2 regions of the Comamonas sp. C11 genome follow, and region 2 is predicted to be linked to the other one. Evidence: predicted binding sites of a transcription regulator. Region 2 holds the regulator's gene; the other holds the start of a gene.
What was found. Region 2 encodes sigma-54, which starts transcription at its own class of promoters, with help from an activator protein. Its sites were predicted from a motif close to TGGCANGNAANCTGCTTT; they were not measured.

Region 1 (7,240 bases), 1.7 Mb from region 2:
TTGAGGCCTTCTTTCAGGGCAACGCTTATGGCATGCATCGACACGACACTTATGCCATCGGCTGCACGATGGCAGGGGTGCAAGCCTTTCGATACCGAGGCGCTCACCGACAGAGCCTGCCAGGCCACACCATGGTGCTGCATCCCGATGAAGCGCATGACGGTCAAGCAGGAACTGAGGACGGATTTCATTACCGCATGATTTATGTGAATCCGGCGTTAATTCAGGAGGTATTCCGAGGGCTGGAGCTCCCCTACATAGAAGGCGGTATCACGCAATCCCAACGTCTTCTGGTGGCCACCAAAGCCATGCTGGACAACCAGCAGGGGCCAACTAACTCAATGGAAGAAATGGACGCCATTGTGGAGCTTGCTCTCGCGCTCCATGCCGAAGCAGGCTGTACCAGAGGGCAGCGTGCCAGGGACTTCGAGAGCACCAAACTGGCTCATGATTTTTTGTGTGACGTTTGGCAATCCACCATCTCGGTGGAGGATCTCAGTGTCGTCACAGGGCGGAACCGCTGGAGTCTGTCGCGCGATTTCCGCATGTTCTATGGCACTAGCCCTTCGCGATTTTTGATCTTGCGCAAGCTTGATGTGGCACGACAACGCATGCTCTCAGGGGCTCCGCTCGCAGATGCGGCTGCATCCACCGGGTTTGCGGACCAGGCTCATATGACACGTCATTTCACCCAGACCTTTGGCATCTCGCCTGGACGATGGTTGCGGATGATGTGCAACCACACATCCATGTCTTCTGGCGCACAAACGTTCAAGATCTAACAGCTTGCTTTGTCTACGCTTGGCCCTTTGATTGATAAAGGACAAGTCATGACGGTAAGCATTTCTTCCCCTGCCAAGGATCGCGGGCAGCAGGTGCCCATAAACCTGGTGCGTAAAATTGGTCTTATTCACGACCATTGGCAGCCGCATGTTGTCGCTGAAATGAACGACTATCAGTTCAAGGTCGTGAAGATCGCAGGTGACTTCATCTGGCATGCACATGACGATACCGACGAGGCATTTATTGTGCTGGCAGGTGTGTTGAGAATCGACTTTCGAGACCACAGCATAGAGTTGCAAGCGGGCGAAATGGCTGTGGTCCCTAGAGGGGCTGAGCACAAAACGTTTGCGGCAACGGAAGCCAAATTGCTGATGATCGAGCCCATGGGGGTTCCCAACACCGGGTATAGCGATTCGGAGCGACGGGCTCCTAACGACGTTTGGATATAGAAGTAAGGCACTGGCAATGGGCCACTGAAATGGTGTGTGCGGCCGGCAGCTTTTGGCACAGCGAGTCACCTTGGGATCGCAAGAGCCTGCTCTCACGACGTGACAGCAGACGTCAAGCGACCTATATGCCTGCACCTAATAGCCGCTGTCCGCTGCACACTTGAAAACTGTCCTTGGGCAGTCGTCCGCGTAGACGCACGGATGACCACTATGTAGCTGTTGGAGATAGGTCGCATAGCAGCCATGAACAGTAGCAATCGCTGCTATGCAAGCATTGACTGCCGAGGAACGAACGACAGCAGTGGGTCCTGAGTAGCCCTCGGCGGCTGGCTGCTACCGCTCAAAAGCGGAGGTCACCTTGATTCCTGCAAGCCTCCGACGAAGGCTGGCCTACAGAGGCATTCTGGTCAGTGACCTGAATGGCAGCGGCAATCGAGTGATGGACAGCCATTGGACAGGTAGACATGCCCTGTCCGTCCTCTGGCATTTTGCCATCCAGCACAGACAGCTATAAAAATGATAAAGCTGTGCTGCAGTTCATACCTCCCCTTCCGGCCGGGTGCCAGGCAACACCAGCTTGCCTTCGCGCATGGCCTGCAGCAGCAGATGGGGGGTGGTGCAAATATGGGCTTCCAGGGCCAGGGCCGCGCGAGCCTCGTGGCCAGCCATGGCGAGCTCGAAGATTTCCTGGTGCTCGGCATGCACATCGCGGGTGAGCGCGGGCTGCTCCATGGCGTAGCAGCGGTAGCGCTCGCTATGGCGCGCCAGCAGGCGCAGCACCTTCAATGTCCAAGGGGATGCATAGCCGGAGAGCAGGGTCTCGTGAAAGCGCAGGTTCAGGGCCTCCCACTGGCGGCGGTTGTCGCTGGACAGCGGTTGCTCGGCCGCCGAGAGTTCGTCATAGCTGGCCTGCAACTGGGCCCGCCAGGCCGCGTCGCCATGGCGTATGGATTCACGCAGCGCATGGGTTTCGATATGTACCCGCAGCCGGGTGATGTCCTGCAGGTCGTCCATGGCGATGGTGGAGACGCGAAAGCCGCGCTGGCCTTCGGTTGTGACCAGGGCATCACTGACCAGGCGCGTCAACGCCTCCCGCAAGGTGCCGGCACCGACCTCGTAGGCCTGGCGCAGATGCTCTATGCGCAGCTTGCTGCCAGGCAGCAGGCGGCCTTCGACAATGTCGGTGCGCAGCCGGGCATAGGTTTGCTCGGTCAGGGTGCGCGATGCCTCGCCGCCGCTGGATTCAGCCTCGGGCAGGGCCAGGCATTGCATAAAGGATTTCTTGGCCAAGCGTTTACTCCTCCGTGCCTGTGGTGCGTTCGCGGATGCGTGAGAGCCGGTAGCTGAGTTGGGGGCGGGTCATGCCCAGGGCGCGGGCTGCTGCGGCCAGATTGCCGCTGGCGCGGCGCACGGCTTCTTGCAGCAGCCCGTCTTCCAGGGCATCCAGCGAAAGCCCCTGGTGCTGCATGCTGTCGTACACCCCGGCCGTGTGCAGATCGCCATCTGCGCCGCAGGCCTGGGCCAGATGGCCTTGGTCGTCTATGGTGCTTTGGCCGTTGTCGCTCCACTGGGGGAACAGGCAAGCCACATCGATGGGTTCGCCGGCCGGCGTGAGGATGAGGCCGCGTTCCACCAGATTCTCCAGCTCGCGCACATTGCCGGGCCAGCTGTGGCCGCGTAGTGCGGTCAGCGCCCGGTCGCTGAAGCCCGGGGCCGGCTTGCCGTGCAAGGCCGAGTATTTCTGCAGCAAATGCATGGCCAGCAGCTCGATATCGTCCACGCGCTCGCGCAGCGCGGGGATGCGTATGGGGTAGACGTTGAGGCGGTAGAGCAGGTCGCGCCGAAAGCGCCCCTGTTCCACGGCTTTTTCCAGGTCTACATTGGTTGCGGCGATCACGCGCACATCGACTTGGGTACTGCGGTGGCCGCCCAGGCGTTCCACCTCGCCACTTTGCAGCACGCGCAGCAGCTTGGCCTGGGCGGCCAGGGGCAGCTCGCCTAGCTCGTCCAGCATCAGCGTGCCGCCATGGGCGCGTTCAAAGCGCCCTATGCGCGTTGCCGTGGCGCCGGTGAACGCGCCTTTTTCGGCGCCGAACAGCTCGCTCTCTATCAGGTCGGCGGGCAGAGCCGCGCAGTTCACGGCCACAAAGGGTTTGTCGGCACGCGGGCTCATGGCATGTAGGGCGCGCGCAAAGCGCTCCTTGCCCACGCCGGTCTCACCCGTGAGCAACACCGTGACCTGGGTGGGAGCAGCCTTGGACAGCAGCTCCAGCGCGGCCTGAAAGGCGCGTGAATGGCCCAGCAACGGGCCCTGGCTGTCGAAAGGGGCCAGGCCGGTGCGCAAGGCCTCGACCTGGGACTGCAGCTCATCCAGGCGTACCAGCATGGAGTCGGGGTCGTAGTCGCGTGCGATTTGTTCGCCATCGGGCCACTCATGTTGAAACCGGCCTTCTATCAGGCAGTGTGCGTGGCCGCAGGTGGAGCACTGCATTTCCTTGAAAAACACCGGTCGACGGAAGAACGCGCTGGAGTAACCCGAGGCATATCCCAGCAGCATCCAGCACGAGGGCTGGTCCTGGGGACCCCATTCGCGCAAATGGATTTCCGCTTCCCAGCTGTGTTCCCAGCGCACCACGCATTGAAAGTGGCCGGCCTGCTCATCGGCCTCAAAGATTTCCGGCGTGGCGCGCACTGCACCCTCCAGCCGGTGCAGTTGGGGGCCTACGGCAAACATCTCGAACAGGCTGGCCGTGGGTCGTATCTGGCGTGCCAGCAGTGCATCGCGCTCACCTGCGGCATAGCCGGCACGCAGCAGCAGGCGCCGCGTGTGATCGGGCCCCATGGTGTTCATCATTTCGCGGCGCAGGGCGTGAAGAGAGGCCAGGTGCAGCAGCAACATGCGCTGGCCCGAGAGCCAGATCAGTCCGTCTTCGGTGGAGAAGCGGACCTAGCTGCGCAAATCGGCATCGGAGGGTAAGGCGGGGGGAGTGTGGGGCATGAGAAAACTATCGATAAAGCATCGAATTCTGGCTACGGGATTGACCCGCATCCTCGGCCTTGAACTGCTGGCGCAATTGATGAATTGCGAACCTTTGCATGGGGTACTTGATCATTTGATCATGCTGCACTGCAGTAGGTATTGAAGCACTGTGACTGCTGTCCTAGGGTTTGCCCGGGAATTACTGATCACCAGCTTGCTCAAACACGCACAAATTTAGGGAGTAACCCTGGATTTATCGATATTTTCATGAACTGGCACGGGCTGTGCAATTGCAAAAGCCATAGACCCGCCAGGAGCCCCTCATGGAAACAAGCACTCTCGATCTTCCCGCCTGCGATCTCACGCGCCGTTCGGTGCGCGTGCTGCAAAGGCGCGCCAACGGTTTTGTGGACTTCGAGTTCTCCGTGGGCTGGCCCGAACTCACGGTGGAGCTGGCCATGACAGAGGCCGACTTTGAGGCCTTCTGCCAGGTCCAGAAAGCCAGGCTGCTCTGACCATCACTCACGCATCCCACGACAACACAGGAGACAAGCCCATGAATATCGAGCTTTCGGCGCGCGAGATACAGCCGCTGCGCCATACCTTTGCCCGCGTGGCAACCTACACGGGAGACAAGCCCGCGTCGCGCTATCTGGAGGCCACGTTGGGCGTGCAGCCCACGCACCACTTCCATTACCGGCCGCTGTGGGAGCCAGAGTTCGAGCTGTTCGACACCGGCCGCACGGCGATCCGCATGGCGGACTGGAACGCGCTGCGCGATCCACGTCAGTACTACTACGCCACCTGGACCATGACCCGCGCCAGGCAGCAGGAGGCTGTGGAAGCCAACTACCAGTTTGTGGAGTCGCGCAATCTGGCCGGCAAGATGTCCGATGCCCTGCGCGCCAAGGCCTGCGAGGTGTTGATGCCGCTGCGCCATGTGGCCTGGGGCGGCAATATGAACAACAGCCAGATCTGCTCACGCGGCTACGGCACGCCCTTCACGGCCCCGGCCATGATGCATGCCATGGACCATCTGGGCGTGGCCCAGTACCTCACACGCCTGGGCCTGGTCATGGACGAGCCCGGCGTGCTCGAGGCCGGCAAGAACGACTGGATGCGGCACCCCACCTGGCAGCCGCTGCGCCATCTGGTGGAAGACCTGCTGGTGGTGCAGGACCCCATGGAGCTGTTCGTTGCCCAGAACATGGTGCTCGACGGACTGCTCTACCCCCTGATCTACAACCACTTTGTGGACGAGCATGTCACGGTGCAGGGCGGCACGGCCGTGGCCATGCTCACGGCCTTCATGCCCGAGTGGCATACCGAGACCGCCCGCTGGATCGATGCCGTGGTCAAGGTGGCTGCTGCCGAATCGGCAGACAACCGCAGCCAGCTGTCGCGCTGGTATCTGAGCTATGCCGACCATGCCGGTGTGGCACTGGCCGCCGTGGCCGAACTGGCCCTGGGTGCGCGTGGCGCAGCCGTGCTCAGCGAAGTCCGCCAAAGCCTGGATGCCCGTGCCCGCAAGGCCGGTCTGGACATCTGAGGAACAGCGCCATGAGCACATCTGCCAGCACCCCCGTCTCCAAGGTGTTCATCGCCTTTCAGGACAACGAGGAATCGCGCCCCGTGGTGGACGCCATCCTCGCCGACAACACCCACGCCCAAGCCGTGTACTCGCCCGGTCTCGTGAAGATCGACGCCCCCGGCCGCCTGGTCATACGTCGCGCCAGCATTGAAGAGCAGACCGGTCGCCCCTACGAGCTGCAGCAGATCCAGATCAATCTGGTCACGCTGTCCGGCCATGTGGAGGAGGACGACGACGAATTCTCCCTGAGCTGGAACCAGTAAGAGCCGCTCACCGAACACCACCAGACAACGCCATCCAAGGAGACACCATGGACGCACCCGTAATCAAGAAAAAGCTGGGCCTCAAGGACCGCTACACCGCCATGACACGTGGCCTGGGCTGGGAGACCAGCTACCAGCCCAGGGACAAGGTCTTCCCCTATGACAAGTTCGAGGGCATCAAGATCCACGACTGGGACAAGTGGGAAGACCCCTTCCGCCTGACCATGGACGCCTACTGGAAGTACCAGGGCGAAAAAGAGAAAAAGCTCTACGCCGTGATCGAGGCCTTTGCCCAGAACAACGGCCAGTTGGGCGTGACCGATGCGCGCTATCTCAACGCGCTCAAGCTGTTCATCCAGGGCGTTGTGCCGCTGGAGTATTACGCTCACCGCGGTTTTGCCCATGCGGGCCGGCATTTCACCGGTGCGGGGGCGCGCGTGGCGGCGCAGATGCAGTCCATCGACGAGCTGCGCCACTTCCAGACCGAGACCCATGCGCTGTCCAACTACAACAAGTACTTCAACGGCATGCACAGCTCCAGTCACTGGTTCGACCGGGTCTGGTTTTTGTCGGTGCCCAAGTCCTTTTTTGAAGATGCGCTGAGCGCAGGCCCGTTCGAGTTCCTCACGGCAGTGAGCTTCTCCTTCGAATATGTGCTGACCAATCTGCTGTTCGTTCCCTTTATGTCGGGCGCGGCGCACAACGGCGATCTGTCCACCGTGACCTTTGGCTTCTCGGCGCAAAGCGATGAGTCGCGCCATATGACGCTGGGCATCGAATGCATCAAGTTCATGCTGGAGCAGGACCCGGGCAACGTGCCCATCGTGCAGCGCTGGATCGACAAATGGTTCTGGCGCGGCTACCGCGTGCTGACCCTGGTGGCCATGATGCAGGATTACATGCTGCCCAAGCGCGTGATGAGCTGGAAGGAAGCCTGGGAGATGTATGCCGAGGAAAACGGCGGCGCTCTGTTCCGCGATCTGGCGCGCTACGGCATCCGAGAGCCCGCAGGCTGGAAGCTGGCCTGCGAAGGCAAGGACCACATCAGCCACCAGGCCTGGAACATCTTCTACAACTACACGGCGGCCGCACCTTTTCACACCTGGGTGCCCGGCGAGCAGGAGATGCAGTGGCTGTCTGAAAAATACCCGGACAGCTTTGACAAGCACTACCG
Region 2 (7,240 bases):
TCCGCGCGGCATGATCAGCAAGCTGTTCAAGATCTCGTTCTATGCGGGCAAGTACCGCCGCGCCTTCCGCAACTGGAATCCGACCTTCTACAAGATCCTCAAGTTCGGACTGATGATCGGCGTGCTGGTCTGGTTTATCTGGTGGCTGGTTTCTTGATAACCCCCTGAGGCGCTACGCGCCTTCCCCCTGGCCGGGCGCCCCCAAGGGGGACGGCGGCATCGCCGCAAGGGCGGCTCTTGCTCGCTGCCCCTGACTTGAGAAATGCCTTATCAAGGCTCCCGCCCTAAATGCAGAACAAGAAAGCCGCTGTGCGATGCATCAGCGGCTTTCTTGTTTCTGCGGTGCCCTACAGCGCCTTGCGCAGCGTGGTCGTCGGTATCTTGAGCTGCTCGCGGTATTTGGCGACGGTGCGGCGCGCGCACTCGATGCCCTGCTCCTTGAGCATATCGGCCAGCTTGGCGTCCGATAGCGGCTTCTTGGCATCTTCGGCATCGACGAACTGCTTGATCAGCGCACGCACGGCCGTGCTGGAGGCACTGCCGCCGGTTTCCGTGCCCAGGCCCGAGCCGAAGAAATACTTGAGCTCGAAGGTGCCCTGGGGCGTGGCCATGTACTTGGCCGTGGTCACGCGGCTGATGGTGGACTCGTGCAGGCCCAGGGTGTCGGCGATATCGCGCAGCACCAGCGGGCGCATGGCCAGCTCACCATGCACAAAGAAGTTCTTCTGCCGCTCCACGATGGCTTCGGAAACACGCAAGATGGTGTCGAAGCGCTGCTGGATGTTCTTGATGAACCAGCGCGCCTCCTGCAGCTGCTGCTGCAGCGCCGCATGGCCGTCGCTGTTCTTGTGGCGGCGCAGCACACCGGCATAGATGTCGTGCACGCGCAGACGCGGCATGACCTCGGGGTTGAGCTGCACGGAAAAGTCCATCCGGCCGGCGCCGGCCCGCACCGGACGCACGATGACATCGGGCACCACGATATGGCGTTCCACATCGACAAAGCGACGCCCCGGACGCGGCTCCAGTCTGGCAATCAATGCCATGGCCTCGCGCAGTTGCTCCTCGCGCGCGCCGCACAGGCTGGTGAGCTTGCGCAGATCGCGCCGCGCCAGCAGGTCCATGGGCTGCGCACAGATGGCCTGCGCCAGCAGCAGCCGGTTCATATGCGCCTCGGTCGTGCCCTCGTCCTCGGCGGTGCGGATCAGGTCGCGCAGCTGCAGCTGCAGGCACTCGGCCAGATCACGCGCGCCCACGCCCACGGGCTCCAGGCTTTGCAGCAGCTTCAGAGCAATGACAAAGTGCTGCTCCAGCTCCTCGCGCTCTTCCAGGTCGTCGCCGGCTAGGCTCTGCGCCAGCTCCTGCAGGGAATCCTCGAGATAGCCGTCGTCGTTGAGCGACTCGATGAGAAAGCGCAGTGCCGCCATGTCCGCCGCGCCCAGATGCAGGCTCAGCGCCTGACGATGGAGAAAGTCGGTCAGGCTCTGGTGCTCGCGCGCCAGATCGATGGCATCGGTTTCGTCATCGCCATCGCGGTTGCGTGTGGAGCTGCTGGCCGAGGGCGTATCCCACTCGCTGCTGGATTCGCCGCCCCATTCCCCGTCCTGGCCGTCCATGCCGTCGGCCTCCCAGTTCAGCGTTTCCGGGGTCTCGGCACTTGGCGTCTCCGCTATTGTTTCAGCAGCTGCTTGCGTTTGCTTCGCATCATTTTCAGCATGAATACTGTCTGAAGTGTTGTATTCACTTGCGCTAGCAGCTACATCTACAGGAGCATCTCCCGTAGATTCGGCCTCATCGCCAGCACGTTCCAGAAAAGGGTTGTCGACCAGCATCTGCTCGACTTCCTGCGCCAGCTCCAGAGTGGAGAGCTGCAGCAGCTGAATGGATTGCTGCAGCTGCGGCGTCAGCGACAAATGCTGCGAAACGCGTAGCGAGAGACCTGGCTTCATCGAGGCGCGGCTCCCAGACAATCATTGCAAACGCGCACAGTGCCATGGGTTGGCAGCCGGGTCTCCCCAGGGCAAACCCCGGCGCAGCCGGTCAGGGTCCCTTCCGGGGGCAGCGACCACACAAAGTGAAGGAGCGTGGGGGTCATCACATTCTGAAATGTTCGCCCAGATAGACGCGGCGCACATCGGCGTTCTCCACGATCTCCTCGGGCGTGCCTTCGGCCAGCACATGGCCGTCGCTGATGATGAAGGCGTGGTCGCAGATGCCCAGCGTCTCGCGCACATTGTGGTCGGTAATCAGCACGCCGATGCCGCGCTCCTTGAGGAAGCCGATGATGCGCTGGATCTCGATCACCGCAATCGGGTCGATGCCGGCAAACGGTTCGTCAAGCAGGATGAAGCGCGGTTGCGTGGCCAGGGCTCGGGCAATTTCCACGCGACGGCGCTCACCGCCGGACAGAGCCAGTGCCGGCGACTGGCGCAGATGCTCGACGCGCAGCTCCTGCAGCAAGCCGGTGAGGCGCTTTTCGATCTCGCCCTGCGTCAGCGTCTTGCCCTGCTCGTCCTTTTGCAGCTCCAGCACGGCGCGCACATTGTCTTCCACGCTGAGCTTGCGAAAGATGGAGGCTTCCTGGGGCAGATAGGACAGGCCCAGACGCGAGCGTTGGTGAATCGGCATGCCGCCCACCGGCTGGCCGTCGATGAAGATCTCGCCGCCGTCGCTGCGCACCAGGCCCACGATCATGTAGAACGATGTGGTCTTGCCCGCGCCGTTGGGGCCGAGCAGACCGACCACCTCGCCTTTTTGCACGGACAGGGACACATCCTTGACCACCTTGCGGCTGCCGTAGGACTTGGCCAGATGCTTGGCTTCCAGGCGGCTGTCGGACTCGCCGCTGCGGCTGCTGGAGAAAGTCGGCTCGCTCATTTCTTCTCGTCGGCTTTCTCGCCGCCCAGCGTCATGCTCTGGCGCAGCTGCGTGCCAGGTGTTGCAGGCTTGGGCTGGGCTCCCGGCGTGCCGTCCTTGGGCGCCATGATGGCGCGCACACGACCGCCCTGCCCCACGGAGGAGCTCGGCAGGCCGCCGCTGGTCTTCTGACCATCGACGGTATAGACGTCCGTGATGTTGTTGTAGACGATGATGGAGCCCGTGACCTGATCGCTGAGCTGACCGCCACGGTAGCGGCGCATCTCGCCACGGCGGATGAACTTGACGATATCGGCCTTGCCGTCGTACTCGATGACTTCGCCTTCGCCCTCGATGAACTCCTCGGGCTGACCGGCCACGGTATCGCGCTTCTGACGGAAGAATGCTCGCTTGCCGGCCTCGGCCTTGATCACCCCGTACTGATAGCCCTCGGCATCCTGCCGCACATCGAGTTGGGCGCCGCGCAGCACGATGGAGCCCTTGGTCATCACCACATTGCCGGTAAAGACACTGGTCTGCTGCAGCTCGTCATGACGCAACGCATCCGCCTCGATATTCATGGGCTTGGCGCTGTCGGCTTTTTCGGCATGGACAATGCCGGTCGCTGCTGCCAGGGCGCAGGCCAGCGCAAGAGGTATGAGTGTTTTTTTCATGGAAGGCACGTTTCTTGCATCCATTGTAGTCATTCCCTTTTTGCAACTTGCGTAAAAAACACCCACAAAAAAGCCCGCACGGCGGCGGGCTTGCTGGGCATCAAACGTCACTGGCGTCTGCTGCCTGATCTCAGGCCTTGCGGCTGGAGGCGATCAGCGCATTGACCACGCGCAGCACATTGTCCATATTGCCGGCCCTGGTGCCGTCCGTGTAGTAGCGGCCGGCCACACCCATGGCGGGCACGCCTTCCACGTCATACTCGTTTTGCAGCTGGGCGGCCTTGCGCGCCTGATTGGCCACGGTGAAGGAGTTGTAGACCTCCTTGAACTTGGCCAGATCCACGCCCTGCTTGCCGACCCAGTCAAAGATGGCGTCATCGGTCTTGAGCAGATTGCGATCCACGTGAATGGTACGGAACACCTTGGCGTGCAGCTGGGGCAGCAGGTTCATGCCCTCCAGAGCGTAGTAGAGCTTCTGCTGCGGCACGAAAGAGGCATTGAAAGCCACGGGCACGCGGCGAACCACCACATCGGCAGGCTGGCTCTTGGCCCAGGCTTCGAACTGGGGCTCGAAGACATTGCAATGCGGGCAGCTGTACCAGAAGAACTCGACCACCTCGACCTTGCCGGCCGGCGCGCTCACGCTGGCGGGCTTGCCGAGCTTGATGTAGTCCTTGCCTTCTTTGGGCGCAGCGCCCTGGGCCCAGCTGGAGGAGGCACCCAAAGTCAGGGCACCGGCAGCAGCTGCCGAGGCAGCCAGAGAGAATTCGCGACGTTTCATCTAAAAAAACTCCTGTATCAGGTCTGCAGTATCAGAGCCCAGCGGCCCCAAAAAGTTCAGCAAAGTCCTAAATCTCGCACCCGCTGTCTGGGACGCCTCGGGCCGCAGCCTGAGGGATCCGCAGAGAGAGGCTGCACAACGCCTCGCAGGGCCGATTATCGCGCTGCACGCACCAGGGTCGAGTCCACGCCCGCGCCATCAAGCTTGCCCTTGAGCTGCTCCGCGTCGTCACGCTTGCTGAACGGCCCCACGCGCACGCGGAAAACGGTGATGCCGTTCTGCTCACGCTCGCTGATGCGCGACTCCCAGCCCAGCATGGCCAGCTTGGCACGCTGCGCTTCCGCTTCGCTCTGGCCGCGGAAAGCACCGGCCTGCACAAAGTAGTTGAATGCAGAGTCCGAAGAGGATGCAGTCTGCGTGGCCGCCTTTTCCTTGTCTGCACGCGCCTTGTCTGCCTTGTCGGCGGCGGCGGAGCGTTCCTTGACCAGATCACCCAGCGGATCGCCCGATGCGGGCTTGGCCGTCTTGTCCGGCGTCGCTGGTGCCGGCGGCGTGGTGACTCCGCCGGTTGCAGTAGGCTGTACCGCAGGCGTGGGCGGCGACACCGTCACGTCGCTCGGAGGAACTGGTGGTGTCACCGGGGGAGGCGCAGGCTGGCGGCTCTGCAGCGGTGCGTTGGGATCCCAGTTCTTGTTGCGCTCGGCCTCGGCCGCATCGCGCTGAGTGTTGTTTCCACCCTTGTTGAGGAAAGGCACCGGCACCTTGGTCACATAGATGGCCACGGCCAGAGCCGCAGCCAGACCGATGACCATGCCAAAGATAAGCCCCAGGATGGTTCCACCGCGTTGCTGGTTCTTCATATCAGTCGCTTAACGCTTTCTGCTTCAGTTATTCCATTCTCAGACCCATCGGCCACTGACAGGCAAGGCCGGCAAGGCGACCGATGGACAGGAAACTGGGATTACATGCGCTCGGGTGCGCTCACACCCAGCACCGCCAGCCCATTGTGCAACACCTGGGCCGTGGCAGCGACCAGGGCCAGACGTGCGAGCTTGACCTTTTCGTCGTCCACCAGAATGCGCTCGGCGTCGTAGTAGCTGTGATAGCTGGAGGCCAGATCGCGCAGATAGAAGGTCACGTCGTGCGGTGCATTGCCTTCGGCAGCAGCGGTCAGCATCTCGGGGTACTTGGCCAGCAGCAGCATCAGGGCCTGGGCCTGCGGGCCTTCCAGTGCGGACAGGTCCACATCCTTGAGTGCCGCCAGGCCGGCACCGCCGGCTTCCTGCCAGGCGCGCAGCACGGACTGGATCCGCGCATGGGCGTACTGCACGTAGTACACGGGGTTGTCGTTGTTCTGGGCCACGGCCAGATCCACGTCGAAGGTGTACTCGGTGTCGGGCTTGCGCGAGAGCAGGAAGAAGCGCACCGCGTCCTTGCTGGTCCACTCGATCAGATCGCGCAGCGTGACGTAGGAGCCGGCGCGCTTGCTGATCTTGACCTCTTCGCCGTTGCGCACCACGCGCACCATGGTGTGCAGCACGTAGTCGGGGTAGCCCTCGGGAATGCCCACATCGGCAGCCTGCAGGCCGGCGCGCACGCGGGCGATGGTGCCGTGGTGGTCCGTACCCTGAATGTTCACCACCTTGGTGAAGCCGCGCTTGAACTTCTGGATGTGATAGGCCACATCGGGCACAAAGTAGGTGTAGCCGCCGTCGGTCTTGCGCATCACGCGGTCTTTGTCGTCGCCGTAGTCGGTGGACCTGAGCCACAGCGCGCCGTCCTGCTCATAGGTCTTGCCGTTGGCGATCAGGCGGTTCACGGTCGCTTCGACATGACCGTTTTCATAGAGGCTGGACTCGAGGTAGTACTCGTCGAACTTCAGGTTGAAGGCCTGCAGGTCCTTGTCCTGCTCGTTGCGCAGATAGGCCACGGCGAACTGGCGGATGTTGTCGTAATCCTCGACATCGCCGTTGGCGGTGAACTCGCGGTCATCGGCCTTGATGGTTTCCTTGGCCAGGAAAGCCTTGGCGATGTCGGCAATGTAGTCGCCGTTGTAGAAATTCTTGGCCAGCGGGTTTTCGCTGTCGGTGGGCCAGCATTCGTCACCGGGCTTGAAGCCTTTGGCGCGCAGCTGGGTGCTCTTGGTCAGGGTGTCGATCTGCACGCCCGCGTCGTTGTAATAGAACTCGCGGTGAACCTTCCAGCCCTGGGTGGAATAGAGGTTGCTGATGGCGTCGCCGATCGCAGCCTGGCGGCCATGGCCCACATGCAGAGGGCCGGTGGGGTTGGCGGAGACGAACTCGACGAGGATGTTCTCGCCGCGATCGGCCTGGTAGCCGAACTTCTGGGCTTGCGCCAGCACTTCGCGCACCACCTCCTGCTTGGCAGCAGGCTTGAGGCGGATGTTGAGAAAGCCCGGGCCCGCGATTTCAATCGCATCCACCCACTGCTGGAAGGCTGCGGTAGCCTCCAGCGCGGTCTTGAGCTGCTCGCCCAGGGCGCGCGGGTTGGCCTTCAGAGGCTTGGCCAGCTGCATGGCCGCCGTGCAGGCGAAATCGCCATGGGCTGCCACTTTGGGGTTTTCAAACGCAGCGCGTGCGCCAGCGCCGGGCGAGAGTGTTTCGAGCTCAGCAGCCAGGGCTGCGAGCAATTCCTGTTTGACGGAGAGCATCGCGGGATTTTACGTGCCGGATTCAAGTCCTGCCGAATCGCTGGCGCCACACCCTTGTTCCAGGGCCGGTTCACAGGCTGCAGGGCCGCATCCGCATGTCTCGCCGGCCATACACAGCCATCACGCAAATGAAAGTCATTCTCGTTTAAACACGGAATGCAGGCCAAGCTCACGTTCAGCGGCGAGCTCAGCCGCTGCTGGAGCCTGAGCCTGTCTGCCGGCGACACCTTCAACCGCAACATCTACGAGCGCGACATC

Region 1: the regulator sigma-54 is predicted to act here: its motif matches at 4,486-4,503, upstream of NOX35_RS17385 (phenol hydroxylase subunit).

What each region holds. Positions count from the first base shown of each region.
Region 1 covers NZ_CP101743.1:3,796,669-3,803,908, reverse strand. Annotated here, with positions in the region: gene NOX35_RS17405 (AraC family transcriptional regulator) at 1-782, shown strand, start outside; gene NOX35_RS17400 (cupin domain-containing protein) at 831-1,232, shown strand; gene NOX35_RS17395 (GntR family transcriptional regulator) at 1,770-2,522, opposite strand; partial or broken gene NOX35_RS17390 (sigma 54-interacting transcriptional regulator) at 2,527-4,230, opposite strand; gene NOX35_RS17385 (phenol hydroxylase subunit) at 4,536-4,727, shown strand; gene NOX35_RS17380 (phenol hydroxylase) at 4,769-5,761, shown strand; gene NOX35_RS17375 (MmoB/DmpM family protein) at 5,773-6,066, shown strand; gene NOX35_RS17370 (aromatic/alkene/methane monooxygenase hydroxylase/oxygenase subunit alpha) at 6,114-7,240, shown strand, end outside.
Region 2 covers NZ_CP101743.1:5,469,746-5,476,985, forward strand. Annotated here, with positions in the region: gene NOX35_RS25260 (aspartyl/asparaginyl beta-hydroxylase domain-containing protein) at 1-157, shown strand, start outside; gene NOX35_RS25265 (RNA polymerase factor sigma-54) at 348-1,949, opposite strand; gene lptB (LPS export ABC transporter ATP-binding protein) at 2,095-2,877, opposite strand; gene lptA (lipopolysaccharide transport periplasmic protein LptA) at 2,874-3,530, opposite strand; gene NOX35_RS25280 (thiol:disulfide interchange protein DsbA/DsbL) at 3,661-4,311, opposite strand; gene NOX35_RS25285 (SPOR domain-containing protein) at 4,467-5,171, opposite strand; gene argS (arginine--tRNA ligase) at 5,273-6,982, opposite strand; gene NOX35_RS25295 (TonB-dependent receptor) at 7,139-7,240, shown strand, end outside.